3 regions of the Sideroxyarcus sp. TK5 genome follow, and region 1 is predicted to be linked to each of the others. Evidence: predicted binding sites of a transcription regulator. Region 1 holds the regulator's gene; each other region holds the start of a gene.
The links. The regulator sigma-54, encoded in region 1, starts transcription at its own class of promoters, with help from an activator protein. The targets are predictions, from matches to a motif close to TGGCACNNTTCCTGCT.
Positions count from the first base shown of each region.

Region 2: ACYPYQ_RS10595 (pilin) is a predicted target of sigma-54. The motif match lies at 3,887-3,902, and genes of this name have one in related genera.
Region 3: nifE (nitrogenase iron-molybdenum cofactor biosynthesis protein NifE) is a predicted target of sigma-54. The motif match lies at 3,741-3,756, and genes of this name have one in related genera.

Region 1 is NZ_BAAHSJ010000003.1:354,220-364,017, forward strand. Features, by position in the region: gene ACYPYQ_RS07575 (SDR family oxidoreductase) at 1-820, shown strand, start outside; gene ACYPYQ_RS07580 (flavin prenyltransferase UbiX) at 839-1,438, opposite strand; gene ACYPYQ_RS07585 (Gx transporter family protein) at 1,435-1,974, opposite strand; gene ACYPYQ_RS07590 (NusG domain II-containing protein) at 1,955-2,350, opposite strand; gene rapZ (RNase adapter RapZ) at 2,337-3,173, opposite strand; gene hprK (HPr(Ser) kinase/phosphatase) at 3,177-4,109, opposite strand; gene ptsN (PTS IIA-like nitrogen regulatory protein PtsN) at 4,116-4,571, opposite strand; gene hpf (ribosome hibernation-promoting factor, HPF/YfiA family) at 4,623-4,946, opposite strand; gene ACYPYQ_RS07615 (RNA polymerase factor sigma-54) at 4,964-6,388, opposite strand; gene lptB (LPS export ABC transporter ATP-binding protein) at 6,418-7,140, opposite strand; gene lptA (lipopolysaccharide transport periplasmic protein LptA) at 7,142-7,735, opposite strand; gene lptC (LPS export ABC transporter periplasmic protein LptC) at 7,719-8,303, opposite strand; gene ACYPYQ_RS07635 (KdsC family phosphatase) at 8,300-8,824, opposite strand; gene ACYPYQ_RS07640 (KpsF/GutQ family sugar-phosphate isomerase) at 8,824-9,798, opposite strand, start outside.
Region 2 is NZ_BAAHSJ010000005.1:225,616-235,413, forward strand. Features, by position in the region: gene motA (flagellar motor stator protein MotA) at 1-291, opposite strand, end outside; gene flhC (flagellar transcriptional regulator FlhC) at 489-1,031, opposite strand; gene flhD (flagellar transcriptional regulator FlhD) at 1,042-1,362, opposite strand; gene ACYPYQ_RS10590 (tetratricopeptide repeat protein) at 1,661-3,292, opposite strand; gene ACYPYQ_RS10595 (pilin) at 3,367-3,819, opposite strand; gene ACYPYQ_RS10600 (HD domain-containing phosphohydrolase) at 3,990-5,597, opposite strand; gene ACYPYQ_RS10605 (ATPase, T2SS/T4P/T4SS family) at 5,691-8,087, opposite strand; gene ACYPYQ_RS10610 (cyclic nucleotide-binding domain-containing protein) at 8,099-9,175, opposite strand; gene ACYPYQ_RS10615 (MBL fold metallo-hydrolase) at 9,188-9,798, opposite strand, start outside.
Region 3 is NZ_BAAHSJ010000001.1:366,669-376,466, forward strand. Features, by position in the region: gene ACYPYQ_RS01885 (cytochrome c biogenesis CcdA family protein) at 1-697, shown strand, start outside; gene ACYPYQ_RS01890 (HD-GYP domain-containing protein) at 709-1,545, shown strand; gene ACYPYQ_RS01895 (hypothetical protein) at 1,555-1,932, shown strand; gene ACYPYQ_RS01900 (DUF6969 family protein) at 1,940-2,722, opposite strand; gene ACYPYQ_RS01905 (hypothetical protein) at 2,707-2,985, opposite strand; gene ACYPYQ_RS01910 (DUF7674 family protein) at 3,160-3,573, opposite strand; gene nifE (nitrogenase iron-molybdenum cofactor biosynthesis protein NifE) at 3,791-5,197, shown strand; gene nifN (nitrogenase iron-molybdenum cofactor biosynthesis protein NifN) at 5,369-6,760, shown strand; gene ACYPYQ_RS01925 (NifB/NifX family molybdenum-iron cluster-binding protein) at 6,771-7,181, shown strand; gene ACYPYQ_RS01930 (SoxR reducing system RseC family protein) at 7,178-7,600, shown strand; gene ACYPYQ_RS01935 (NifX-associated nitrogen fixation protein) at 7,597-8,058, shown strand; gene ACYPYQ_RS01940 (CCE_0567 family metalloprotein) at 8,069-8,281, shown strand; gene fdxB (ferredoxin III, nif-specific) at 8,284-8,574, shown strand; gene ACYPYQ_RS01950 ((2Fe-2S) ferredoxin domain-containing protein) at 8,576-8,899, shown strand; gene ACYPYQ_RS01955 (hypothetical protein) at 8,893-9,267, shown strand; gene ACYPYQ_RS01960 (TAXI family TRAP transporter solute-binding subunit) at 9,351-9,798, shown strand, end outside.

The DNA of each region.
Region 1 (9,798 bases):
GCGACGCCTGCTACCGCTGTTGCGCGACCGTTACCGGCTCTATGCGCTGCTGCGCGATCCGGAAAAAAGCGCCGCCTGGCGCGCAGGCGGAGCGATGCCGCTCATAGCCGATCTTGATGACAGGCGGTGTCTGGCACGCATCGGTGGTGTGGCGGATATTGTGATCCATCTCGCGCCGCCACTGCCGGGTGCACGCCGCGACACGCGTACCGCACACTTGCTGTCGGCCCTGTCGCATGGAAGTCTGCCGCAGCACTTCATCTACATCAGCACCAGCGGTGTGTACGGCGATTGCGGCGGAGAGGTTGTGAGCGAGACGCGCCGCCTCGCGCCGTGCAGTGCGCGGGCAGCGTTGCGCGTGAGCGCAGAACGGCAGGTGCGCGCGTGGGCGCGACGCAACGGTGTGCACGCCAGCATCCTGCGCGTGCCGGGTATCTATGCGGCTGAACGGTTGCCGCTGGAAAGGCTGCGTGCCGGAACAGCGGCTATAGTGGCCGCTGAAGATGGTTACAGCAACCACATCCACGCCGACGATCTGGCGCGCATCATCGTTGCCGTGTTGCGTCGCGGCAAGAGCAATCGGGTATACCACGCTGTGGATGACGACGAGATGAAGATGGGGGATTACTTCGATCGGGTGGCTGATGCGCATGGCTTGCCGCACCCGCCAAGGTTGGCGCGAGCCGAAGTGCAGCAGGCGGTATCCCCGGCGATGTGGTCGTTCATGGCGGAGTCGCGGCGCTTGAGTAACGTCAGGATGAAGCGCGAGCTGCAGGTGAGATTGCTTTATCCGACGGTCGGGGATGCGCTGAAAAAATGATCCGGTGACTAGGCGCGTTCACTCGCCCCACTTCGCTATCAAGTTCTGCTCCACCCCCAAGTGATCCAGTATCCGCGCCACCACGAAGTCGACCATCGCTTGCACGCTCTGTGGATGATGATAGAAGCCCGGATTGGGTGGCATGATGACCGCACCCGCATGTGACAGCTTGAGCATGTTCTCCAGATGGATGGCGGAGAATGGCATTTCCCTCGGTGCGAGTATCAGCGTGCGCTTTTCCTTCAGCATCACATCGGCCGCGCGGCAGATCAGGTCGTCGCTGATACCTCCGGCGATCTTGCCCAGCGTGCCCATGGTGCAGGGGCAGACCACCATGCCGTCGCCGGGGTTGGAGCCGGAGGCCATGGGGGCGTACCAGTCCTGGATGCCGAACACTTTGAGTTCACCACTGAAACTGCCGAAGCGCTCTTTGAACAGATGCTCCGCATCCTGCGGGCGGCCGGGCAGGGTGAAGTCCAGTTCCTGCTTGGCGACGATCTGCGCCGCCTGCGAGTAAACAAGATGCACGCGTTGCCCGCCCTGCAGCAGACATTCGAGCAGGCGCATGCCGTAGGGCAAGCCGGAAGCACCGGTGAAGGCGAGCGTGATGGTCTTCATGACTTGATTTCCGGAACATGACTGTCGTCATTATCCATGAATCTCGCCGCGACCAATCCGTTCACGGTACCGAATACCAACGCGGCAGTGGCGAAGATGGGAATGAGGTAGGCGATGCCGCTGTGCGGGATGAGCCACAGATAGACCACAGCCATCTGCCCGGTGATGTGGGCGAGCGAGGCGAGTACGCTGTGCGTGACCGGGCCGAACATCCGTTGTGGCAAGCGGACGGAGAGCGCGAGCATGCCCAGACTGCATAGCGCACCGCTCAAACTCAGGAAGAATCCCGGCGCAAGGAAATTCCCGAACAGCAGGCTGCCGGCGACCACGCGCAGCAACGACACCCACACCGCTGCGCGCCAGCCGAAACGGGCCAGTACGATGAGCGTGATGATATTGGCCAGCCCCGGTTTGACACCGGGCAATGGCGATGGGATGGCGTTCTCCAGCACGGTCAGGCCGAGTGCGACCGCTGCCATCCTGGCGAGGTGGTGATCCTCGGCGGTGGTGCTCAGTTTAATAGTTGAGGCTGTCATATTTTTTCTGCCCGCCCGTCAGTTCCACGCTGACCTCGTTCGGCAGGCATATCGCGATCTCTCCGGACTGTTCCAGCCAGCCCTGTCGCACGCAATACTGCCTTGGGCTGGGGTCGCTGCTGATGCGCGCTTTGCCTTTTTCGATGGTGATGATGCTGGTGCCGAGCGGGCCGGGCACCTCGATGCGCTGGTCGCGCGAGAGCGGGACCGAGCTGAATATCTTGCCGCCGCTACGGATGACGGCGGTGTCGGCGAGGCCGCCGTTCCACACCTTGCCGGAGAGCAGGATGATGCACAGCCCGCCTGCCAGCAGGGTGAGCCAGTCGCCCGGTCTCAGGTCGCGCAGGAAGGGGCGGTGCAACTCATGAGAGTTCACGGTGGCGCACCAACACCTGTTGCTGTGACTGGAAGTGCCTGGCCAAACGCTCGGACAGATAGACCGAACGGTGCTGCCCGCCGGTGCAGCCGATGGCGACGGTCAGGTAGCTGCGGTTGTCGGCGATGTAGTTGGGCAACCAGTCTTCCACGAAACGGCGGATGTCGTCGTACATCTTGTCGACCATAGCCGTGTTCTGCAGGAAATCGATCACCGGCGCATCGCGTCCGGTCAACGGGCGCAGCACCGGATCGTAGTGCGGATTGGGCAGGCAGCGCACGTCGAATACCAGATCGGCATCCAGCGGGATGCCGTGCTTGAAGCCGAACGACTGGAACAGCAAAGTGAGGCGCGCGCGGTCGAGCACGATGAACTGTTTGACCCACGCGCGCAGGGCATTGGCACCCAGTTCGCTGGTGTCGATACGGTGTCCGATGCTGGCGATCTCGGTGAGCAACTCGCGTTCGTATGCCACGCATTCCGGCAACGTGCGCACGCCATCGTTCAGCGGATGCAGGCGGCGCGTCTCGGAGAAACGTTTTACCAGCGTGTCGGTCTGCGCATCGAGGAACAGCAGATGCACATCCACCCTCTGCGATTTGAGCGCGTCGATGTGCTGCGGCAGGGAGTGCACACTGCCGCCGCTGCGCACGTCGACGCTGACACCGACGCGGGTGTTGCCGGTTTCGCGCAGGTTCTGGATCAGTGCGGGCAGCAGTTCCGCGGGCAGGTTGTCCACGCAATAGAAGCCGGAATCCTCCAGGGTCTTGAGGGCGACGCTCTTGCCCGAGCCGGAAAGGCCGCTGATCAGGATAAGCTGCATGGCTCAGTCTCCCGAGAGTTGCTGTTCCTGCCGCGCGATGAATTCCTGCATGGTGTCGATGCCGCGCTGCTGCAAAACGAAGTTGCGTGCGGCGGCTTCGACCAGCACGGCGAGGTTGCGGCCAGCCAGCACCGGTATCTCGACCTTGCTGATGGTGACGCCGAGGATGTCTTCCTTGCCGGATTGCGGCAGACGGTCCAGCTTGCTCAGGTCGTCGTGCGGCGGACGATACAGATGCACGATGAGTTTCAGGCTCTTCTTGCGGCGCACGGCCGTCTCGCCGAACATGGTGCGGATGTTCAGGATACCCAGCCCGCGCACCTCCAGCAGGTCGCGCAGCAGATCCGGGCAGCGACCTTCCAGTGCCTCGGGCGAGATGCGGAACAGGTCGACGATATCGTCCGCGACCAAGCCGTTGCCCCGCGTGATGAGCTCCAGTGCCAGCTCGCTCTTGCCGACTCCGCTGTCGCCGGTGATCATCACGCCGACACCCAGCACGTCCAGGAACACGCCGTGGCGCGAAGCGGAATCGGCCAGCGCCTTGACCATGTAGTGGCGCACCATCCACATCAGGTGGACGCTGCCCAGCGGCGAATGGAACAGCGGCGTCTCGGTGCGGTTGGCGAAATCGATCAGCCCCTTAGGGATCTCGGTCTCGCCGGCGACGATCAGGCAGGAGGGTTTTTGCCGGTCAAGGGCTGCGAGCGACGTTGCCAGATCGGCGGGAGAGAGATCATGCAGATAGTCCAGTTCGGTATTGCTCAACACCTGGATCCAGTTCGGGTGCACCAGGTTCAGGTGGCCGATCAGTCCCCAGTTGGAGGCGTTGACGGTCTCGCTGTCGAGCGTGCGCTCGGAGCCGTCACCGGCGACCCAGGTGAGCCCGAGGCGCTCCTGTTTGTCGCGGAACAACTGCCTGATATTGACCTGGGCCACGGCGGATCAGGGGTTCCAGTCGTTGAACAGCTGATGCATCTCGGTCGGGTCGTCGGTCGCTTCCAGACGATCACGGAAGGCCTGTTCGCTGAACATCTGGGCCAGTTCGCCCAGTATCTGCAAGTGCAGGTCGGTAGCGCGCTCCGGCACCAGCAGCACGAAGATGAATTTCACCGGCTGGCCGTCCGGTGCATCGAACGGGATGGGTGTCTTCATCTTGACGAAGGCGGCCGCCGCATCGCGCAGACCCTTGACGCGACCATGCGGGATCGCCACTCCCTGTCCCAGTCCGGTGGAGCCGAGCTTCTCGCGCGCGAACAAGCTGTCGAACACCTGGCTGCGCGCGATGCCCAGCGTGTTCTCGAACAGGATGCCCACGTGCTCGAAGACGCGTTTCTTGCTGGAGGATTCGCTGTCCAGCATCACGCAGTCGGGGGCCAATATCTTGCTGATTAGACTCATGCTGATTCACCAAATTGAAACGAGGCAGCGTGTGTCGCTGCCTCGTCCGGTTTACTCTGCTGCCTGATGTTTGCCCGAATCGTCGTGGCGACGTGCTTCGAACTTCTCCTTGTGCTTCAGCACCTGGCGATCCAGTGAATCGATCAGGGCGTCGATGGCGACGTACAGGTTGCTGTCCTCGGACTCGGCAAACAGCGTCTTGCCGCTGATGTTGAGTGTGGCTTCTGCCTTCTGCTGCAGCTTTTCGACGGAAAGGATGACGTTCACGTCGATCACATTGTCGAAATGGCGTTTGACCTTGTCCAGTTTGCCGATCACATGTTCGCGGATCGCGGGAGTGATCTCCATGTGGCGTCCTGTGAGATTGAGGTTCATGGCCTGCTCCTTTATGGTTAGAGTGATTTACGAAGGTTGACCGGGAGGATGTTCATGGATTCCCGGTATTTTGCCACGGTACGGCGGGCGACGATAATGCCCTGCTGTGCCAGGATTTCAGACATGCGGCTATCGGACAGGGGTTGGCGAGTATCTTCCTCGCTAACCATCTGTTTGATAAGGGCACGGATGGCGGTGGAAGAACAAGCCCCCCCCGCATCGGTGGCCAGACCGCTGCCAAAGAAATACTTGAATTCGTAGATGCCGCGCGGGGTGAGCATGAACTTCTGTGTGGTCACGCGCGAGATGGTGGATTCGTGCAGTTCGAGCTGCTCGGCGATCTCGCGCAGCACCAGCGGCCGCATGGCGATGTCGCCGTGCTCGAAGAACTGGCGCTGACGCTGCGCGATGGCCTGTGCCACGCGCAGGATGGTCTCGAAACGCTGCTGCAGGTTCTTGATGAACCAGCGCGCTTCCTGCAACTGCGTCGCCATGCCCTGCGCGCTGGCATCGCCGCGCTGCTGCAGGATGTTGGCATAGACCTGGTTGATACGCAGGCGCGGCATGGCTTCAGGATTGAGGCGTGCCTTCCAGATACCGCCGACCTTCTCCACCAGCACATCTGGCACCACATAGTCGGCCGCACGATGCTCGAATGCCATACCGGGTTTGGGTTGCAGATGCACGATCAGATCCTGCGCGGTGCGCAAGGCATCATCATCGCAACGCAACAGACGTTTCAGCCTGGAAAAGTCGCGTGCGGCCAGCAAGTCCAGATGTTCGCCCACGATGCGCAAGGCCATATCCCGTCCCGGCACGTCTTCGGGGATCGCCTGAAGCTGCAGCGTCAGGCATTCGCGCAGGTCGCGCGCGCCGATGCCGGGCGCATCCAGATGCTGCAACTGCACCAGCGCGGTCTCCAGATCGTCCAGCGTGATATCCAGCTCCTCCGGGAAGATCTCCACGATCTCTTCCAGGGGTTGGGCCAGGTAGGCGTTCTCGTCCAGTGCGTCGATGAGCAGGCCGATGATCTTCTTGTCGCGTTCGTCCAGCAGGCTCATGTTCAGCTGCCAAAGCAGATGCTCGCGCAGGTTGGGACGATCGGAAGCGACTTCCTGATAACCGTCATCCTCGTCATCCGGGCTGCTGTTTGCCGCATGGCTGAAGTTCTGTTCACCCCACTCCGGCGTCTCGTCGTTGGCCGGGCTCTCGGTGGCCGAGCTTTCCGTGCGTTCAGTCACCTGCGTGCCAGTGTCATTACTGCCGCTGTAGGTCTGGTTGGCGGTGTCGTCTATCCGTTCCAGCAACGGGTTCTCGTCCAGCAGGCGCGCGGCTTCCTGATTGATCTCCAATGTGGAGAGCTGCAACAGCTTGATCGCTTGCTGCAACTGCGGTGTGAGCAGGAGCTGTTGGGATTGACGGAGTTGGAGAGCGGGTTTCATCTTGGGTGTCTGGTGAGGGGCGGCGCTTCTTATAGCTTGAAGTTCTCGCCCAGATACACCTTCCTCACGCCCTCATTATAGATGATTTCCTCCGGCGTGCCTTCCGCCATCACCGAGCCGGCATTGATGATGTAGGCGCGGTCGCAGATGCCCAGCGTCTCGCGCACGTTGTGGTCGGTGATCAGCACGCCGATATCGCGCTCCTTGAGGAAGCGGATGATCTTCTGGATGTCCAGCACGGCGATGGGGTCGACGCCGGCGAAGGGCTCGTCCAGCAGGATGAAGCGCGGGTCGGTGGCCAGCGCGCGCGCGATCTCGACGCGCCGCCGCTCGCCGCCGGAGAGGCTGATCGCCGGGTTGTTGCGGATGTGGGTGATGTGCAGGTCGTTCAGCAGCGCTTCGAGACGCTGCGACTGCTCTTCCGGGGAATAATCATGCAGCTCGAGCACCGCCTCGATGTTCTGGCTGACGGTCATGCGGCGGAAGATGGAAGCCTCCTGCGGCAGATAGGCAAGACCCAGCCGTGCGCGCCTGTGGATGGGCAGATGGGTGACCTTTTCGCCGTCTATGGTGATCTCTCCGCCGTCGGCGGCGACCAGGCCGACGATCATGTAGAAGGTGGTGGTCTTGCCCGCGCCGTTCGGGCCCAGCAGACCGACCACCTCGCCGCTGCTGACATGCAGCGAGGCATCCTGCACCACGGTACGGGCACGGTAGGTCTTCTTCAGGGATTCGGTACGGAGTTCGCTCATGTCAGTGTCTTTGCGAGGCAGGGGTGGACAGGTTCTCGCTGGGTTGTATGGTCAGTGTGCTTGCCGGGGCGGATGCAGCCGGGGATTTGTCCCGCTTGGGTTGTATCACGGCGCGCACCCGGTCGTTGCCGGTCTTTTGTGAAGCTTCATCGCCGCGCGCGCTGAACACTTCCGTCTTGGTGCTGTAGGTGATGTGCGCCCCCTGGACTTCGTCCTGTCCGCGCTTGACGCGGGCGCGGTCGTAAAAGTCCACGGTCTCGGCACGGGTGTCGTATTCGATCCTTTCGCCGTAGCCTTCCGCATACTCCTCGCTGCCCTCATAGCGCTGGCGGAATTTGGCCGGATGCCCGATGGCGGTGAGGTGTTGATAGCCGTCCTTGTCCTCGCGAACATCTATGCGGTCTGCCTGAATGTTCAAAGTTCCCTGTATCAACTGGACACGGCCTTCAAAGCTCTTGAATTGGCGCGCGTCGTCTATCAGTACCTGATTGGCCTCCAGATGCACGGGTTTGTCGCGGTCTGCCTGTTCCGCCATGACGCTTGGGGCGCAGAGCAGGAAAGGGATGAGCAGCAGCTGCTTAGTCGTTCTTTTCATGGACGGCTCGGACTTGTTGCAGGAATCTCACGGTACGTGCCCCGTTGTCCAGCTCCATGCCGACGGCATGGATGGTGTTGTAACGGTCGAACATCAACACCGGGAAATTCGTCTCCGCCCAGCCATCGTCCGGCAGTACGCGCAGATATTCGGTATTGAAGTGCTGGTCCTGTGCCGGCGATCTCCCCGGTCTGAATATGTGGACATCCTCATGCAGCTTTACCTCTTCGCCTTTGCTGCTGAGCATGCCGCTTTGCGCGTCGATCCGGGTGGGGGCATGGTCCTTGAAGAAGCTGGTCAGGCTGGGGGTTTTCATGTGGGTCGTGTCATCATCCGGGTAGTGCCACATCTTTTCCGTGAGCAGTGTGAAGCGGGGCTGCCCTTCCGTGTTCAGCGCGGTCGAGCGCAACCCGTAGACCACGAAATCGACATCGTGGCGCTGGGCACCGGTGGCCGGCTCCACGGGCTGGACTTGCAGGTTCAGCCAGTAACTGCCGAGCAGCAGCGCCAGGACGGGCAGCAGTGGCAGCCAGACACGCAAGCGATTGACGAAAGAGAGCTGGCTCATCGATCCAGGAAGGGCGCGAGTTGTGCCTCGAGCGTGCCCTGTGCCGACATGACCAGTTCGCAGATCTCGCGCACGGCACCGTGGCCGCCGGCACGCTGGCTCACATAATCGGCGCGGTCACGCACGCATTGCGGCGCATCGGGGACACTGAACGACACGCCGACGTTGCGCATCACCGGCAGGTCGATCACGTCGTCGCCCATGAACGCGGCTGCTGCGGGGGGTATCCTCAAGTCTGCCAGCAGAGACTGCATGGCGGCATATTTGTCCTCCACACCCTGATAGAGCCGGGTGATGCCCAGATTCTTCGCGCGCAGCTCGACACAGCGCGAGGTCCGCCCGGTGATGATGGCTAGCTCCACGCCGCTGGCCTTGAGCATCTTCATGCCGTGCCCGTCGAGTGAGTTGAAGCGTTTGAACTCCTCGCCGGAATCGGAAAGGAAAAGCCCGCCGTCGGTCAGCACGCCATCCACATCGAAGGCGATCAGGCGCAGCGGTTTGATTCGGTCTGTCAGTGACATCAGATGACTTTCGCTTTCAGCAGGTCGTGCATGTTCAGCGCGCCCAGTACTTTCTTGTTCGCATCGACCACCAGCAACTGGGTGATGTTGTACTGCTCCATCATCTGCACCGCTTCAACGGCGAGCGCGTCGGGGCCGACCGTGCGCGGCGTCTTCGACATCACCGCGCTGACCGGGGTGGTGTTGAAATCCAGCTTCTTTTCCAGTGTTCGGCGCAGATCGCCGTCGGTATAGATGCCCAGCAGCTTATGGTTTTTATCGACGATGCCGGTCATGCCCAGACCCTTGCGGGAGATCTCCAGCACCGCCTGAGCCAGTGTCGCGTCTTCCGGCACCATGGGGATGCTGGCATGGCTGTGCATGATGTCGCGCACATGGGTGAGCAGGCGTCGCCCCAGACTGCCGCCGGGGTGGGAGCGGGCGAAATCCGCTTCGCCAAAGCCCTTGGCATCCAGCAGTGCGACAGCCAGCGCATCGCCCAGTGCGAGGGCTGCCGTGGTGCTGGCGGTCGGGGCCAGTCCCATGGGACAGGCCTCCTGCGCCACCGCGCCGTTCAGGTGTACATCCGCCTCCAGCGCAAGACTGGACTTGGGATTGCCGGTCAGGCTGATGAGCTTCGCCCCCTGGCGCTTCAGCACCGGGACGATGGTCAGCAACTCCTCGCTCTCGCCCGAGTAGGAGATGCCGATGAACACATCATCCTGCGTCACCATGCCGAGGTCGCCGTGGCTGGCCTCACCCGGATGGACGAAATAGGCCGGTGTGCCGGTGCTGGAGAAGGTGGCCGCGATCTTGCGTGCGATATGCCCGGACTTGCCCATGCCGCTCACGATCACCCTGCCTTTGCAGGCGAGGATCAGATTGATGGCATCGAGGAAGTTCGAGTCGACCCGGTCAGCCAGCGCTTTGAGGGCATCGGCTTCTATGGTCAGTACGCGGCGCGCGAGTTCGAGCGCGTGCGGGGCGGCGGGAGT
Region 2 (9,798 bases), on a different contig from region 1:
GATGGACATCATGCCTTCCTTGCGCACCTTGCCCAGCAACTCGTACATGAGCGCCATCAGCTCCATGTAGGTCTCTTTGTTGTATTTGGAGCCCTTGAAAATGAGCGGGATCGCCTTGAAGGTCGCCTTGATGGCACCCATGCTGTTGCCCACGAAGAATGCGCCCAGCGCACCGCCACCGATCATCAACAACTCAAGAGGCTGGTACAAACCGCCCAGATGGCCGCCCGCCAACGCGTAGCCGCCAAAGACCGAGCCCAGCACCACAACATATCCAACGATTACCAGCATGGTTCACCTCTACTTATGCCTATCCAAGGCTCAATCGTATCCTAGCAGGCTCTTTTTGGCTTCATTACGCGAACAAACCGGCATATACAGGGCAATTCGAGCCTTTCAGTTCCCGGAAAACCAATCGCCGCCACACCCGATCATGCTCCGGACGTGGCGGCGATGAGAACTGGACATCATCGTTCAACTGCTGGCGATCATGCCATTGCCGCAGCAAGCTGGGCTGCCTTGCGGGTCTTGCCCGCGCGCGAGGGCGGGCGGCAGATGCCGCAACTGTATTCATCGCACAATTCGTTGGTGTGCACCACGAAATGGCCGCCGCATTCCTTGCAGCGCGTCAGTTGCATCATGCCGGCCTCGAAGAATCGGATCAGGAACCAGGCGCGGGTGATGCTCAGGGTCGGCTCGTCTTCGCCGACCTCGGCCTGTTCCAGATACAGACGGTAACTCTTGATGAGCGCCTCGACACCGGAGACGTTCGCATTCTTAACCAGGAACTGGTGGATTCCCATGAACAGCGAAGAGTGGATGTTCGGCAACCAGCTCATGAACCAGTCGGTGGAATAAGGCAGCATGCCCTTGGAGGGCGATTCGCCCTTCACTTCCTTGTAGAGCTTGAGCAGACGCTCACGGCTCAGATTGGTCTCCTCTTGCAGCAGCTGCAAGCGCGCGCCCAGATTGATCAGGTCCACCGCGATCTGGATCTCGCGCGCCTCGTTCACCACACTCTTGTTGCGCATGATCGGCTCCTTAAGCGGCCAAGGCTTCGACTTGCTGGCCGGCCATCAGGATGGTGGCATGCGCATGGGACATCATGCGGTCCTTGTTGTAGTCGGTGATCATGTTCAACAACAATTGCTCGTCGAAGCGGAAACGGCACAACAACATGTTGGATCCCGTCATCTTCAGCATCTGCGCCGGCGACAAGCCGTCGATCAACTCGGCCAGCTCCTCGCTGATGCCGAGACGGAATATCGCGCTGGCCTTGTCGCTGCGGATCATCTGCTGTGCCAGCATCATGTAGGAAAGATTGATCTCGCGGATCTCTTCGTGAACCTGATTGGTATTCATAGCCGTCCCCTCGCAAAAATCATTGTTGTCTTGATTCGACGGTTGCATTTTGCGGGGACCACGGGTGTAAGAAAATCGGAGGTTTTCCGATTTTTCGGTAGGAAGAGTTCCTACAAGGATTGGGGGTTGCCTTTATCTAACTGGATGACCCAGCAATGAACAAGCTGACATGAGTGCACCCATGAGGTGAGTCAACAACTCACAGACGCTAGCCTATGGGATGCATTATAGAATCAACCTTCTCACATCAAATCACTGAATAGCGGAAGATATCGCCCCCTATCCAGTTCACGGCGCGTCATCTTGACTTGGAAAGATTTATCGCGGCACAGGAAAAAGTGTAGCCAAGCTCGCAACTTCGCTGCAGATCCTGTGACGCTGCTACGGTATCACCCAGCGCCTTATATGACACAGACCTCCTGAAGAAGGCCTCACCATCATTCCGATTCAGCTCGATCATGCGTGTTAGCTCATCAGCCGCCTCACGGTATCTTCCTGACTGATAAAGGGATTTCGCCAGCATCATATGAACCTTGTCGTTACTCGGGTCAAAATCGAGCGACTTCCTGAAGTCTGCTATCGCTTTCTCATAATCCTGCTTTTCACCGGATGCAAACGCACGGCCATAATATATGCGCTGAGCTCCGACCTTATCCTCACCATGCAGCAATTGAACCGCATCATCCCACAAACGATAGTTATCAGACATCACCCACAATCTATTCCAGGAAAACGGCAAATGCGCGAGAAAAACCATCGTGCTCAGCCAGATTAATCTGACTGTCGGCAATAGCGACACAAGCAACACCCATAGCAGCATGAATCCGGGCAGCCACAAGTAGGCTCGATACAGAACAAATATCTCTTGCGTCCTTATAGCTGTGAATTCGATCGGGAACAACACCCATGGGTACAGCATCGCCAATCCCAACAGCGCCAATCGCCCTCGCTTCAACAACAAAGCCAAAGCCCCCACTCCGTAACCCACATAGGCAAGCAAGCCCAGCCAGGCAGAGAATTCTGTGTAACTCACAAAAAAACTCTCTCGCATATCTATCGACATCCAGGCAGGGTTGGGAAATAACATCAAGGCGCAGTATTTGAAAAACAATTTTGCTTGCGTCAACAGGCTCAGGACATGCAGACTGAAAGCGTCCTGTGGAGCGCCCTGCAAACTGAGTAATTGCGCAGCCTGAAACTCATAAGGTTCGCCCAATATCCCAACGCTCTTCATCACCACGATGGCCCCAATCAGGATCATGGCTCCCCATACCGAAATCAAAGCACCACGTGAAATCATGATGCGCGTTCTCAATATCCAAGTGAGCGGGAGCAAGATCGCTGGTGCCAGCAAGGCATGTTCTTTGCTGAATACAGTTACAAAATAGCCTGCCACGGCAATAACCATCATGCGCCAACTCCCCTCCAGCAATCCTTTCAGATAGGCGATCTGCATCACCAGCATAAAGAACGTTGCCATGAGAATGCTGCGCTGCACCAGATACCCCGTGCCATATACAGCCAGCGGGTGGCAGGCGAATACCAGAGCTGCGACCCATGCGCCGACCAGACATTTTTGCAACAGGATCGGCTCAGTAACAAATATACCTATCCATAAGCGCAGCAACAGCAAGATGAGCAGGACATTGGCCCCATGAAGAAGCAGATTCTGGATCCGATATACCCAAGGTGTGTCACCGGCAAAGACCCAGGTGACCCCCATCGTTGTATAGGGGAACCAGCGCAGGTTGAAATCAAAATGGGCGTTGGCGTAGAAAGAGATGGCGCGATCAAAAAATGAGACGTCATCGAACACCAGCGGATTGTTCAAAAATGGGACATAGACTATCGCCGTCAGCAACAGAAGTATGAACGCGCGAGGCCTGTCTCCTGCAAAGAATAGCTGCATCCCCATCTTGACTTTACCCAAAGCAAATCCAAAAAAGCAAAAGTCCCCAATCAAGGGGACTTTTGCATCAGCCGACTACAGGCAAACTGTTGCTATCACTTCCATTTGGCAACGAGTGTAGGGGCGGGAGCAGCACAATTGGTCGTAACAGTCCAAACGATGTTCGTGCTGCCCATCGTCGGTGTCCAGCGGACATAACCACACGATCCAGATCCAATCACGCCGGGGGCAACAGTAGCCTCAATGACACCGTCCACACTGACACTGATGGCCGATACTTCAGCTGAGGTCGTAGGTGCACCGCTCAAGCCCATAGATGTCCAGCTATCCGCGGCAGTGAATGCACCGGTGAATGTAGTCAAGCCATTGTCCTGTGCATACATTGCCAAGGCTGTCTTTACCGAAGCAGTTGTCGTAGCGATCTTCGAGAATTTAGCCTTTGTGACATAGTCTTGATAGGACGGGATCGCCACAGCAGCCAGAATACCGATGATCGCGACCACGATCATCAGTTCGATCAGGGTGAAACCTTTTTGAACTTGCTTCATTGTTTATCTCCTTAGCGGGTTAGGAAGTTGCCCTTGCGGGCACACACGGGGTGTGCGAGCGAATAGTAGCAGGTTGCGTGCCATCGTCCAATGCTGAATCGGATGGCTTTCACAGGGCCGGATCGATCAAAACTGCCCCAATTCAGTCGGGATGTGACGTTTTTTGTCAGTCATGCCTGGTAGCCGGGGATTCTTGCTTCGTCCACAACATCGATCTGTTCCGGCGCAAGGAACTGGCGCGCGTATTCGAGATAGACCTTCTCCCGGATGAAGGCATCGAACAGTTCGGGGTCGATATGGCCGTTGATTTTGAAGTTGCCGAGGATGTTCAGCGATTCAGTCAGCGTCTTGCCGGGCTTGTAAGGACGATCCTTGGCGGTGAGCGCCTCGAAGATGTCCGCGATACCCATCAACCTGGCCTGGATGGACATCTGCTCTCGGGTCAGCCCTTTCGGGTAACCCTTGCCGTCCATGCGTTCATGATGACCGCCGGCATATTCCGGGACACGCTTGAGGTGCTTGGGCCAGGGCAGCGATTCGAGCATCTTGATGGTCACCACGATGTGGTGGTTGATGATCTCGCGCTCCTCGGCAGTGAGTGTGCCGGCGCGGATGGTCAGGTTCTCGGTCTCGTCTGCCGACAGGAAATCGCGCATCGTGCCGTCCACATCTCGCCAGCGATATGACGCGATCGCGCGCACCCTCTCGATGTCCGCATCCGACATCTTCTCGCCGCCTATGTTGGTGCGGCGCAGGAACGCCCGGTCATCCTCCAGTTGATTCAGGCGGGCTTGATATCCCTCCTTGCTCAGTTCACCGCGCAGCATCGCGATCTCGGCATCGCGTTTGAGCACCTCGAAACGCGTGTCGATCAGCTGTATGCGGTCGAACAGGGTGTGCAGCTTGGTCGCCTTGTCCACCACATGAACGGGTGTGGTGATCTTGCCACAGTCGTGCAACAGGCCGGCCATCTTGAGCTCATACCTGTCCTGGTCGGTCAGTTTGAATTCCTTCAGCCCGCCCCTGTCGCTGCGGCTGGCTGCCTCGGCCAGCATCATGGTCAGCGCCGGCACACGGGCACAGTGTCCGCCGGTGTAGGGGGATTTATCGTCGATCGCGGTGTTGATGAGCTTGATGAAGGATTCGAACAGTTCTTCCATCTGCAGGATCAGTCTGCGATTGCTGATCGCGATGGCGGCTTGCGAAGCGAGCGATTCGAGCAGCTTCTGGTCGTCCAGGGAGAATTGCTGCACGCCTCCCTTGTCGTCCAATGCATTGATGAGCTGCAGCACGCCGATCACTTCGTGCTCGTGGTCACGCATCGGCACGGCCAGGAAGGAGCGGGAGCGATAGCCGGTCTTGGCGTCGAAATGCTTGGTGCCGGAAAAGTCGAAGCCCTCGGCGATATACGCGTCCGGGATATTGACCGTCTCCCCGCTCAAGGCGGCATGGCTGACCACCATGGCATGGTTGGGCGCCCCATCCTTGCCGATCATGTGGATGGGGTAGAAAGGGATGGATTCGCCGGATGTTCCGCCCATGCTGATGCCAAGGGAACGGTTGCGCAGTATCTCGAAAGTCAGCGTCTGATTCTCTGCATCGAGCAGATACAGGGTGCCCGCATCGGCATTGGTGATCTTCATCGCGGCGCTCAGGATGCTCTCCAGCAGCTTGTCGATGTTGCGCTCACTGGAGAGAGACGCGCCGATCGCGTTGAGGTCGTTCAGGCGATTGAGCAGGCTCTCCAGCATGGTGCGTTGAGCCTGCTCCTGCGCCATGTAGGCTTTGACCTTGGTCGTATCCACTTTAACCTTTCATGCCTGGTCGGCGAACCGGAACAAGCGCCCCCCCAGCCGACCGGGAATCAGCTTCTACTTGATACAGACGGCCCGGACCTGATGGATGTCGGTGATGCCTTGCAGCACTTTCTCGATACCATCCTGCTTCAAGGTGCGCATCCCTTCTTCCAGCGCGATGGCGAACAACTCGGCGACCCGCGCGTGTTCCTGGATGGCTTTCTTCACCGGGTCGGTACCGATCAGCAGTTCATGCAGACCGACGCGGCCGGCATAGCCGGTGTTGGAGCATTTCTCGCAGCCGACCTTCTCATACAACGTGATCTGCCCCTTGTCGTCCCCGAACAGTTTCAGCCACTCTGCGTACAAGGCCTTGCTTGCAGCGGCGGCATCCTTCTTCCATGTCTCCGTGCTTCGCAACTCTTCCGCATACTCGGTCAGCAGGGACTTGATGTCTTCCTGGGTCGCGACATGCGGCTTCTTGCAATGCTTGCACAGGCGTTTCGCCAGACGTTGCGCCAGGATGCCCAGCAGCGCATCGGCGAAGTTGAACGGGTCCATGCCCATATCCAGCAAGCGGATGATGGATTCCGGAGCACTGTTGGTGTGCAGGGTGGCGAACACCAGGTGACCGGTGAGCGAAGCCTCGATACCGGTGGACACCGTCTCCTTGTCGCGCATTTCGCCGACCATGATCACATCCGGGTCGGCACGCAGGAAAGCGCGCATGACGGTGGCGAAATCCAGCCCGGCCTTCTTGTTGATCTGCACCTGGCGCAGACCTTTCTGGGTGATCTCGACCGGATCTTCCGCCGTCCATATCTTGGTGTCGGGCGTGTTGATGTGCTTGAGGATGGAGTGCAGCGTGGTCGTCTTACCGGAACCGGTCGGGCCGCACACGAAGAACAGCCCATAGGGCTTGGACACCGTCTTCTTGATGAGGTCCAGATTGCGGTCGGAGAAGCCCATCTTGTCCAGCGGGATCGGTTCACCCGATGCAAGGATACGCATCACAACGTCTTCCACACCGCCCTGAGAGGGAATGGTCGCCACACGCAATTCGATATCCAGCGGACCGAATTTCTTGAACTTGATCTTGCCGTCCTGCGGCCTGCGCTTCTCGGAGATGTCGAGGTCGCACATGATCTTGAGGCGGGTGACCAGTGCATTGCGGTAGGTGGACGGGATCTCGATGTAGTTCAACAGTGAACCGTCCTTGCGCACGCGGATCTGCGTCTTCATCTTGCCAGGACCGGGCTCGATGTGGATGTCGGATGCGCCCATCTTGTAGGCATCGACGATGATCTTGTTGACCAGCTTGACCAGCTCGTTATCGGCGGCAGCATTCAGGTCGTCCTGATTCACACCACTCACCTCTTCGTCGTCTTCGCCGCCCAGCGACGTGAGCAGGTCGTCGACCGATGAATCGTCCATGGCACCGAAGACACCCGTGCCCTCTCCGGCCGTACTTCCTCCGCCGTAGAAGTGATCCAGCGTCATCTTGAATTCGCGCTGGGAACAGACTTTGTAGATCAGGCGGTTCTTGGGGAAGATGTTGTTGACGACGCGGGAAGCCTGGATCCGCTCTGGATCGGTCGTCAGGATGACCAGCCCTTCGGGGGTGTCGTCTATGGGGACCCAGTGGCTGCTCTCCACGTATTCCCGGCGCAGGTTGCGCAGCAGCTCGCTGGGTTTGACCCGGTCCGCCTGGAACGGCTCGTACGGCACTCCGAAGAATTTTGACAGTGCATTGCCCAGCGCGTCCAGCTTGATCTGGAACTCGTCGATCAGCACGTTCTCGACGTCCACGACTTTGCGGCGCGCGGTACGCGTGGCCAGTTCGAATTCCGCGGCAGACATGACGGCATCGGCCACCAGATAGTCGTATTTGGTCTTGATGGCCCCGCTCTGTTGTTGACGCTGGCGCAAAGCGACGGCCAGGGTCTGCGCCAGTTCCTTCACGCCTTCCTCGACCATGGCCGGGAACGGCAATCCTGCCTTGTTGTTGATGACCTGCATCACACCGACCAGTTCACCACCTTCGTCCACGATGGGAGCGACCAGCATGTGCTTGGTGCGATAACCGGTGCGTTTGTCCACATCCTGCAGGAAACGCAGGGTCGGGCTATGTGCCGCCAGCTCCTGCTGGTCATACACATCCTTGATGTTGAGCAACTTCTTGTGTACGGCGCTGAAGCCCGCGATGCTTTGCTCTGCGATGGGCAGTTTCAGGTCCTTGAAAGAGTTCAGACCCGTTTTGACTTTGGAAACCAGCGAAGCCTTGTCATCGCCGACGACATAGATGGTCAGACGATCCGCATTGAACAGTGCGCAGATATCCTTGCTGACATCGAGCATGATCTCGTCGATGTTGCTGGTCGCATGGATCTTGTTGGTGACGTGGTTGAGGTTCTTGGTGAACTCAAGGCGCACGCTCATTTCATTCGGATTGCCTTGCACAGGACTATTCATCTTCTCTCCCCTTACTGCTGAAGTGCCTTGGGCACCGACCAGAGGCCGTTCTCCAGCACATATACGTCATATCCGGCCTGCGCCAGGATGAAAGCCGCGGCGGCACTGCGGCGGCCGCTCTGGCAATAGGCGATATACGGCGTCACCTTGCTCAACACGCCGATGGCATTGCGGATGTCGTTGAGTGGCACATTGATGGCACCGGGCAATTTGTCATAGCGATATTCGGGCGGGTGGCGCACATCCAGCCATATGGCACCCCGCTTCACTTTTTCTTTGGCCTCCCCGAAGGAGATCCGGTGCAGCAGGGGCTCCTGCATCAACTCGAGGAAGTCCTGCTTCTTCAGGCGGAGCAGCACACCGTTGCTGCGCATCGTCACCGTGGCGTTGCGTTTGGTATCCGAGATCAGCGCCTCTTCGCCGAACACATCCCCCGCTTTCAGCTCCGCCAGTACCAGATTGGCACCGCCCACCAGGCGTGTGACCTGGGCGCGACCGCTTTCCACCAGGTAATAGTAATCTCCCTCTTCACCCTCGCGGATGATCACATCCTTCTCCCACACCGCGATGGCCTCGACGCGATTGAGCAACTTCCCGATATTGGCGGGAGGCAGATGGGCGAACGGCCCATGGTTCAGGTTCTCGGCACTGAACATGCCGGAATTGAGCAACCTTCTTACAGCCGCATCCGTGCCGCCTTTGTCTATCCTCGGCTTGATGTCGTCATGACTGGCGAACTGATCCCAGGTCACCATGCGATCGAGCAAGTCATCGTCCACACGCAACAACATCACGTTGCTCAAAGCTTTGGCACTGCGGATCTCCGGCTGTCTTTTGCCTATCGGATGACGCGCCCACTCGGAGTCTGCGCGCATCGTCACCCTGTTGTCGTCCGCAAAGTCCAGCTCGATCTCTCCGCGCAGCAGATATACGGATTGGCCCTTCAGCGGCCGGCTCTCGAATGGATTCTCTCCCGGTGCCACGTTCTCCACATGGCAATAATCCAGCAGCTCGCGCAACCGCGCAGGACTGAAACTGGAGATGGGCTCCAATGCGGCGAGTACACGAATATCCAGTATGTCGTTCATATCTTCAATCGATCAAAATTCGAACGTCTGTCCGTTCTGCAATATCCTGGGGGCCGTGGCTTGAACCCTCTCGCCGATCTCGCGCATGGTCAACTCGACCTCACCCGGCTTCAAGTGCGTGATGAATATCTCGGGATGCAGTTTCAGCTTCTTCAATTCTTCCGCTAGCATGCTTGGACACAGGTGTTTGGATAACACCGCCAACTCCTTTTCCGCATCGGAGAATGCTGTCTCGACGATCAGATAACGCAGATTCGGTATCCGGTTCACCGCGTCCCAAAGTGCATCACAAGTCGTGGTATCTCCGCTGAATGCCAGACTGGCTTGGCCGCTATCGATGCGGAAGCCGACCGCAGGTACCACATGATTGACGGGAAGAGGGGTCAGTTTGCGCCCCCCGACATCGACCGTTTCGCCTACCCTGATCTCTTCGTAGCGCATCACGGGCTGGTGAAGGTTGGGGATCTCCGCAAAATCAGGCCATATCTCCCAGTTGAATACATGCTCCTGCAGGATCGCCAAGGTCTCTGCCGTCGCATGGATCACCAAAGGCTTGTCGCGCATGAAGCCCACGCTATCGACCAGCAATGGCAGACAGGCGATGTGATCCAGGTGCGAATGCG
Region 3 (9,798 bases), on a different contig from region 1:
GTCGTTTTTAGCAGGCGTGCTGTCCACTCTGTCGCCCTGCGTGTTGCCGCTGATCCCCATCCTGATGGGTTCGGCGGCGAGTTCGCATCGCTACGGCACATTCGCACTGGTGGGCGGCCTGATGTTGTCGTTCACGCTGATCGGCGTGGGGCTCGGCTCGCTGGGCGGCAGCATCGGCCTGGAGCAGGACACCTTGCGCACGGTCGGCGGAGTGCTGTTGATCGTGTTCGGGGCTGTGCTGTTTTCGAGCAGGCTGCAAGAGTACTTCAGCGCAGCAGTCAGTCGGCTGGGCGTGGGGCAGGGATTGTTGGCGCGTTTCAACCTGAGTGGATTGCACGGCCAGTTTCTTCTTGGATTGCTTCTCGGCATCGTGTGGAGCCCGTGCGTCGGCCCCACACTGGGCGTCGCGATCACACTGGCCAGCCAGGGGCAGGCACTGGTGCAGGTCGCGGCGGTGATGCTGATATTCAGCCTCGGTGCTGGCCTGCCGCTGCTCGCCATTGGTTTGCTGTCGCGCCAGGCAATGGGCAAATGGCGCGGGCGTATGATGGAAGCAGGACAAAAGGCCAAGAAGATCTTCGGTGCTGCGCTGCTGCTGATCGGTGTGCTGGTGCTGTCCGGTGCGGATAAGGATTTTGAGAAGTGGGCAGTGAACGCGATGCCCGAGTGGATGGTGACGTTGACCACCAGATTTTGAGGGAGGTTGAGATGGCAGAGAAAGAATCGTTGTTGAACACGCTGCTCGGCTTGTCGATGATCGTCGAGGCACGCGACCCCTACACCGGCGGTCACCTGTGGCGCGTGTCGCAATTCTCCAAACTGCTGGCGCAGCAAGCGGGCTTGTCGCGCCGCGACATCGCGCTGTGCGAAGTCGGCGGCTTTCTGCACGACCTCGGCAAGGTCGGCGTGCCCGATGCCATCCTCAACAAGCCGGACCGGCTCACCGATGGTGAATACGACATCATCAAGACCCATCCTTCGGTCGGAGGAAAACTTCTCTCCAACCATCCCTTGGCGAACCTAGCGTTCGAGGCGGTGGTCGGCCATCACGAACGTCCAGACGGCAAGGGCTACCCGTACGGTCTCGCGGGCGAAGTCATCCCCGAAGTCGCGCGCATCGTCGGCATCGCCGACGCTTTCGATGCCATGACCAGCACGCGCGCCTACCGCAAGGGCATGCCGACGGAAAAGGCTTTCACCATCATTGGCGACGAGCTGGGCAGGCAATTCGATTCCAGCCTGGCGAAACATTTCCTGTCACTGAACGCTTCCGACCAACTGACCCACATCGTCGGCCACAGCGAACCCGGTCTGCCGTTGCAACACTGCGGCTGCGGTGCGCCGCTGGCGATACGCAGCGCACAGCGCGATGGGGATCATGTCTACTGCCATTGCTGCGGCGGCGAATCGCGCCTGAGCAAACACGGCGACGAGATCAAGATCGAGATGACCGGCCAGCGCGGCGGGGCGGCGGAGCTGGTGCCCGACAGCGACCCGGACCTGATCGGCGCGATGGTGGAAGACATTGCGCCGCATGTATTGTGAGGTGACATCATGAACGCACCATTGAACAACACCGTCGAGATCAACGGCAGACCAGTATCGGTGGAATGGAGCAAAGCCGCCGCACGCGAACTGGCACAGCGCGCGCAACCGCTGGTGGTCGAGCTGGAACTCTACTTTTCCTGTCTGGTGAAGAAGTTCGTCCACTTCCACGAAACGGCACCGCAATGCGACACCGTCCCCGTCAACGACAAACTCGCCGTCTTCTTCCGCCCTGTCACCTCCACTGCCTGCTCGTTCGAAGTCGCAGACCGTTTGGGCAGACAGCCCGAGATCGAACTCGATACACCCAACGTGCGCAAGATCGCGCCGAAGCGGGTCAAGCTCGATTTCGTGCGCGGCGCGTGGCAGGGGAATTACTGGATATGAAGGGTCGTTAGCCTTGCCGCCCGGCGAGCGCCAGTTCCACCAGCCATAGCGCGTCCTCGACCGATATTTCCATCTGACTGGTGATATCAAGTTCCCTGTCCTCGAACACATCCCCATCGGGATGCGTTGCAGCCCATGCCCACACGATCTCGTCGCGCTTCTGCAGCAGTGCTTCGATGTGCGGGCGGTAGAGCACGAACATCGCGCTGATCCAGCGGTTCACCGGCAGCGAGGGGAAGGCATGGTCGATGACGAAGCGATCCAGCATGTGGATCACCTGTTCGGCGGGATACCAGGCTTCGGCGGTCACCCAGCGGTTGGTGGTGAACAGGGTGGTCGGAAAGCCGTAGCCGTCCATGGCGATGGCGACCAGATGCGACAGCGCTTCATTGCCTTGTGGCCACGGATCGGTGGCCGGGTAATCAATCGGTGCGACATCGGCGGGCATGCCCTTGGGGCGCAGGAAGCAGTGGAAGTGTCCGTGCTCGCCCGTTTCGCTGCGATGCGCGTGGTAGTAATACTGCGCATGGCTCTCGCGGTCGTACACGTCGTCATTCGGGTAATGGTTGAATTCGTAGAACGTCTCGCCCTTGTTCAAGGAGTCGCGCAGCACTTCGCCGACGATGTTCAGTTCGGCTTTCTTCAGCGCGCGATACATCTCCACGATCTCGCGGCCTGCCTGCCGCATGGCCTGCAACTGCGCCAGCGGCAGACGTGCCAGATCGGGTGCGTCAACCAGCCTCGATTCGAGGCCGGTCGCAGGTGCTGGCTGACTTAATGCGCTGCGCATGGGTTTTTGGCGCCGCAGGGGTTCTTCGCGGCACAGGGATTCTTCGCCGCGCAAGGATTGGCCTTCTTTTTGGATTTCGCCATGCACGGGTTCTTGCTGGCGCAGGGATTCTTTCCGGCACAGGGGTTGGCTTGGGACATCTTGTGCGAACGCGCCGCACAGGGATTGGCCGCGCCGCAGGGAGCTGCCATGGCTGCGCCGCTCATGGCCGCAGCCAGCGCGCCGGAAGAGATCAGGGATTTTGCGATCGTGTTGAGTTTCATGGTGCTCTCCTTGGAGGTGATGGCAAGGCCGAAATGGCGGATGCAAGCATTGGTCGGCGGAGGGCGCAGAACCTTACACGGAGGTGGATATTGCGGTGACGGATTCGATCCGTGGAGAGACGAAAAGAAAACGGGGCAAGGCTTCCGCATTGCCCCGTCGCATTGAAAGCGCTTTTATCTCAGCTCTTCGTAATGACGTTCCATGAGCTCCAGTGCGGCGGCAAGCCGTTTGGGCATCAGGGTGCGCGCCATGGCGAACTCGGGTGAGGTCTCGCCGTAGAAAAGATTCGTAAGGTAGGAGATGCCGATCGCCTCGTGCAGTTCGGTGCTGGCCGATTCCAGCATCTCGTCGACGAAGGCGAAGTGCGCACTTGCGGTCGGCCAGTCTTTCTTTTGGATCGCTTCGCGTGTGGCGAGCTTAAGCGCATCCACCTCGACGGGCAGCACGCCGAAATCCGCCTCGTCGATGATCGCTGCCACTTTGGGAAAACGGGCCGCGAGATGGTCGGCAAACCGGGGGCCGGCCTGACTTGAGATGATATTGCCGTAGACAAACCAGGTGCCGGTGCGATCGGTGTTGAATGCCATGATGACCTCCTGTATTAACAACATTAGAAGCGTGGGCATTCTGTGGTTGTAATAAACAGGTGTCAACAGGCCTGACGGTCTATGTCTCTTTGTTGCATGAGTAGACCTTGTCGGGTTTGCTACAAGACATTCTCAAATAAATCCCATTTAAATCAAACCGCTGTCTCTGGCACGGCACTTGCGAATACAAGGGCGTCAATCATTGTGAGCCATTGCCATGCAAGCCAAGGACATCGCCGAACTGCTGAACGAACCGGCCTGTACGCATAACAAGAAGGAGAAATCCGGTTGTGCGCGTCCCAAGCCCGGGGCGACTGCGGGTGGCTGTTCGTTCGACGGGGCGCAGATCGCTTTGCTACCTATCGCGGACGTTGCACATATCGTGCACGGGCCGATCGCGTGTGCGGGCAGTTCCTGGGACAACCGCGGCACGCGTTCTTCGGGGCCGACGTTGTATCGCATCGGCATGACCACCGACCTGACCGAGCAGGATGTGATCATGGGGCGCGGCGAGAAGCGTTTGTTCCATGCCATCAAGCAGGCGGTCGACACCTATTCCCCCAAGGCCGTGTTCATCTACAACACCTGCGTGCCCGCGCTGACCGGCGACGACATCAGCGCAGTGTGCAAGGCCGCGGCCGAGAAGACCGGCGTGCCGGTGGTGCCGGTGGACTGTGCCGGTTTCTACGGCACCAAGAATCTGGGCAACCGCATCGCGGGTGAGGCGATGTTCAAATATGTGGTGGGAACGGGCGAGCCGTTGCCGGTGCCTGACGCGCTGCAACGCCCCGGCATCAAAGTGCACGACGTGAACCTGATCGGCGAATACAACATCGCGGGCGAATTCTGGAACGTGGCACCGTTGTTCGACGAACTCGGCTTGCGCATCCTGTGCACCTTGTCCGGCGATGCGCGCTTCCATGAAGTGCAGACCATGCATCGCGCCGAGGCGAGCATGGTGGTGTGCGCCAAGGCCTTGCTCAACATCGCGCGCAAACTGCAAACCGATCACAAGGTGCCGTTCTTCGAAGGCAGCTTCTACGGCGTCACCGATACATCGAATGCCTTCCGGGATTTTGCCAAGCTGCTGAACGATCCCTCGCTGACCGAGCGCACCGAGGCGATGATCGTGCGCGAGGAAGCCAAGATCAACGCCGAGCTGGACCCGTGGCGCGAGAAGCTGCGCGGCAAGCGCGTGTTGCTCTACACCGGCGGCGTGAAGTCGTGGTCCATCGTCTCTGCCTTGCAGGACCTGGGCATGGACGTGGTCGCTACCGGCACCAGCAAATCCACCGAGGAAGACAAGGCGCGCATCCGCGAGATCATGGGCGACAAGACCAAGATGATCACCGACGGCAGCCCCAAGGCATTGCTCGGCGTGGTGAAGGAATATGAAGCCGACATCCTCATCGCGGGTGGCCGCAACATGTACACCGCGCTCAAGGCGCGCATCCCTTTCCTCGACATCAACCAGGAGCGCGAATTCGGTTACGAGGGTTACAGCGGCATGGTGGAACTCGCGCGCCAACTGGCGCTGACCATCCAGAGCCCGGTGTGGCCGAGCGTGCGCAAACCGGCGCCGTGGGCGAAGTCGAATGTGCCGGGTGTGGAGTTGGGGGCGTGATGATGATTGCGACTCGATATTCAATCCGTCATTCCGGCGCAGGCCGGAATCCAGCGAAAACATATAGCCCGCGTAGCGGACAAAACGAATTGCTAAACCATTGTTGTCCCGCTGCGCGGGGTCATTCTTTCAACTGGATTCCGGCCTGCGCCGGAATGACGGAGGTGTGACATGGCCGAGATATTGAAACGCAACAAAGCACTCGCGGTGAATCCGCTCAAGGCCAGCCAGCCGGTCGGCGCGTCGCTCGCTTTCCTCGGCATCAACAAAGCCATTCCGATGATGCACGGTTCGCAGGGCTGCACCGCGTTCGGCAAGGTGTATTTCGTGCGCCACTTCCGTGAGCCGATCCCGCTGCAGACCACGGCGATGGATCAGGTGTCCACGGTGATGAGTGCGGACGAGAACGTGATCCTCGGTCTGGCGACCATCTGCGAGAAGAGCAAGCCGGCGCTGATCGGGCTGCCGACCACGGGTTTGTCGGAGACGCAGGGCACGGACATAAAACGTCTGGTGAAGGATTTCTACGCCGCGCATCCAGAGTTCGCGCACATCCCGGTGGTGCCGGTGAACACGCCGGATTTCAGCGGCTGTCTGGAGAGCGGCTATGCGCTGGCGGTGAAGGCGACGCTGGAAACCATGTTGCCGGAGAAGACGGACAACGTGGGCAAGCGCAAGAAGCAGGTCAACGTGCTGGCCGGTTCTTTCCTCACGCCGGGCGATGTGGAACACATCAAGGAACTGGTCGAGGCATTCGGCCTGCGTCCGCTGGTGTTGCCGGACATCGGCGATTCGCTCGACGGTCACCTCACCGAGATGGAAAGCTCGCCGCTCACTGTGGGCGGCACGCCTGTCAGCGACATCGGCAGCATGGGCGAATCCATCGCCACGCTGGTGCTGGGCAATTCGCTGTTCGATGCGGCGGACTTCCTTAAAGCGCAGACCAATGTTCCCGACTATCGCTTTGATGCCCTGATGGGTCTGGAAGCGGTGGACAGTTTCGTGCTGGCATTGGCCGAGATCAGCGGCAAGCCGGTGCCGGAGAAGATCGAACGCCAGCGCGCGCAATTGCAGGACGCGATGGTGGATGCGCATTTCATGCTGGGTTTCGCGCGCGTCGCCATCGCTGCCGATCCCGATCTGCTCTACGGCTTCTCGCGGCTGGTGACGGAGATGGGCTGCGAGGTGGTGGCCGCCGTCGCACCGGCGCGCGCCAACATCCTGGAGAGCGTGCTGGCGGAACAGGTGGGCATCGGCGATCTGGAAGACCTGGAGATCGCGGCCAAGCGCAAGGGCGCGCAACTGGTCATCAGCAATTCGCACGCGGTGGAGACGGCGCGCCGTCTCGGCGTACCGCTGCTGCGCGCGGGCTTTCCGCAATACGACCTGCTTGGCGGCTACCAGCGCCTGTGGGTGGGTTATCGCGGTACGCGCCAGTCGCTGTTCGATCTGGCGAACCTGCTGGTGGAGCACGGTCATATCGAGCCGGAGCCGTATGTCTCCATCTATGCACAGCGGACAGGAGAGAGTCGTGCGACACCTGCGGCTGGTCAAACCCACTGAGGAGGCAGCGATGACAGTGAAGATCGCATTCGCCACCAGCGACCGCAAGGCGGTGAACCAGCATTTCGGCGCGGCGGAAGCATTCGCCATCTATGAGGTGAGCGAGCATGACGCGAAGCTGATCGAGGTGGCCGAGTTCATCGAGACCGCGATGGACGGACACGAAGGCAAGCTGGCCGCCAAGGTGGAACTGCTGGGTGATTGCGCGGCGGTGTATTGCAACGCGGCGGGTGCATCGGCGATCCAGCAGCTGTTGGCCGGTGGCATCCAGCCGATGCGTGTGGACGAAGGCATGTGCATCGACGGTCTGCTGAGCGGATTGCAGCAGAGCATGGTGAGCGAGCCGCCGGTGTGGCTGACGAAACATCTGAAGAAGCAGTCGAGCAAGAGCTTTGCGGACGACGAGGAGTGGCAGGAATGATCAGCGCACCGGTACGCGTGATCGCTGTGCAGAACCGCGTGGCACAGGTGATGCCCACCGAGAAGTCCGGCTGCGGCGGTTGCGCATCGCGCGAGTCGTGCGGCGTGTCGGGGCTGGGCAGATATTTCTCGTCGCGGCGCAAGACCATCGATGTCGCCTGCGATGCGCAAGTGCGTGCGGGTGATGCGTTGCAGCTTTCGCTGAGCGAAGGCGACCTGATCAAGGCCGGGCTGCTGGCCTATCTGTTGCCGTGCGTGACGGCGGTGGCCGGTGCGGCACTGGCATCCGGTTACGGAGATGCCGGCTCGGCAGTGGGCGCAGCCGTCGGTGCGGCAAGCGGTTTCGTTCTGGCGCGCGTGTCCGGCTGGGTGCCGCGTGTAGTCGTGCAAACAAGTTCAACCAAAGGAGAAACACCATGAGTGAGGCAATTGCAGAAGATCCGTTGATGACCACGGATTTCATCAAGGAGATGGTCAAGCAGATGCGCGCCGTCGACAGCTACGGCACGTATGACGGCTGGCCCGCCGAGCGCGTGCTGGCGCCGTATGTCCTGACCAAGGAACAGAAACGCGAGATCCCGATCATCGGCGATCCGGACGAGATCCTGCTGTCGCGCATCAAGTGTTTCTACAACGCCATCGCTTCGCTGATCGAGAAGGAATGCGGACAGATGGCAGTGCCGATGATCAACATCACCCACGAAGGTTTCGGCCGCGCGGTGATCACCGTCGGCAAGCTGGTGGTGATGGACAAGACGTTGCGTGACGTGCACCGCTACGGTTACGAGAGCCTGTCCAAGATGAAGGACGAGGGCGACAAGCTGCTCTCCGTCGCGCTGGAGATCATCGGCAAGCACCCGGATGTGGCGGGGATGTAAGGAGGGGGAGATGACGGAAGATGAACTGAAAGCCCTCGACAAGGAAGTGAAGAAACTGAAGCGCATCGCCACGGAGTGGGCGGGGCAGTTGCACGATCTGGTCGAGGACAAGTTGCCGGCGGGCTACAAGGAGCTGCCGGGCATCGCGCAATCCACTTACGAGGCTTGCCAGGCATGGGCCGAAGCGAGCGCAAGATTATCCGAAGTTCAGAAGGAAGCATGACCATGTCAAACATCACCGGCATCACCCGAGGCGGCACGCCTTACGAACCGACTTTCGTCACCGCACTGGACCCGGCCAACTGCATCGGCTGCGGCCGCTGTTTCAAGGTCTGTCCACGCAGCGTGTTCGAGCTGCTGGAGCGCGACGAGGATGACGAGAACTACGACGAGGACGAGGACAACATGATGGTGATGTCCATCGCCAACGCGCTGGATTGCATCGGCTGCGGATCGTGCGCACGTGTCTGCCCGAAACAATGTCATACGCATCAGCCGATGCCGGTGGGAGCCTGATATGCCGAAACCGACCAGACATGTGTTCGTGTGTTCGCAGAACCGTCCCGCCGGTCACCCGCGCGGATCGTGCGGCGCGAAGGGCTGCGCCGAGGTGGTGGACGAGTTCATGCAGCAGTGGCAGCAGCGCCAGGCCTTCGCTGAGGTGATGGTCACGCCCAGTGGCTGCATCGGCCCGTGCAGCATGGGGCCGAACGTGCTGGTCTATCCGGAAGGTGTGATGTACAGCGGCGTGACCCGTGCGGATGTGGGCGAGATCTTCGAGCAGCATCTGCTGGGTGGCACGCCGGTGGAACGCCTGAAGGCCCCTGCCGACGTATGGTAGAACTGGATACCTCGCGGCAGTTGCCTGCCGCGCTGGAGGCGGTGGCGAGGCGCATCATCATCGCTTTGCAGCTGGAGGCCGAGCGGTTCAGCGCGACCGGCGCTGCACCCTGCATAGACCTCGCAGCCGCGCAGTTCACGCGCGTGGTCGACCCGGCCAACCAGCAGCCGGGCTACGAAGGGGTGTGGCGCAACGCGCGCAGGGAGCGCTGCGGCGGCATCACCTTCAACAGCGACGGCAGCTTCTATGCCGAGTACGACCTGTTCTGCCCGCACCCGAGCGATGAAAAATGGTTCGTGGAGATGGTCACCGTCTGGGGTAACACCGATCACATCAGCAGCGAAGCGACGCTGATACCCGCCCTGTAGCCGACCTGCCACGGAAGTTCGGCGAACGGCTATGATGCGCATCGTTCGCGGCGAGCTTGCCGCAATGTGGGAAGGTGCACATCGTGTCTGAAGAGAATCGTGAGATGAATACCGAAGAGGCGCGCGAGGAATTGCACGTCTCTTTGCCTATGGAAGCGTTCAAGGCAGCGCTGCCGTATCTGCTCGCGCTGCTGGTGATCGCAGGTGTCGGCTACTGGCTGGTCGATCCGGCCCCGCCGAAGACTATGGTGATCTCCATCAGCAAGGAAGACGGCAACTATCAGGCCTATGCCAGTCTGTACGCCGCGCTGCTGCAGCAGGAAGGCATCACGCTGGAGATACGCGAGACGGAAGGGCCGCTGCAGAGTCTGGAGGAATTGCGCCAGCCGGATTCAGGCGTCGATCTAGCCTTCGTGCCGGGCGGTATGGCGGGCGGGCAGTCCACGGTGGGGCTGGAGTCGCTGGGTAGCCTGTACTACGAACCGTTGTGGATCTTCCACCGGGGCAAGCAGAAGATCGAGCACCTGTCGC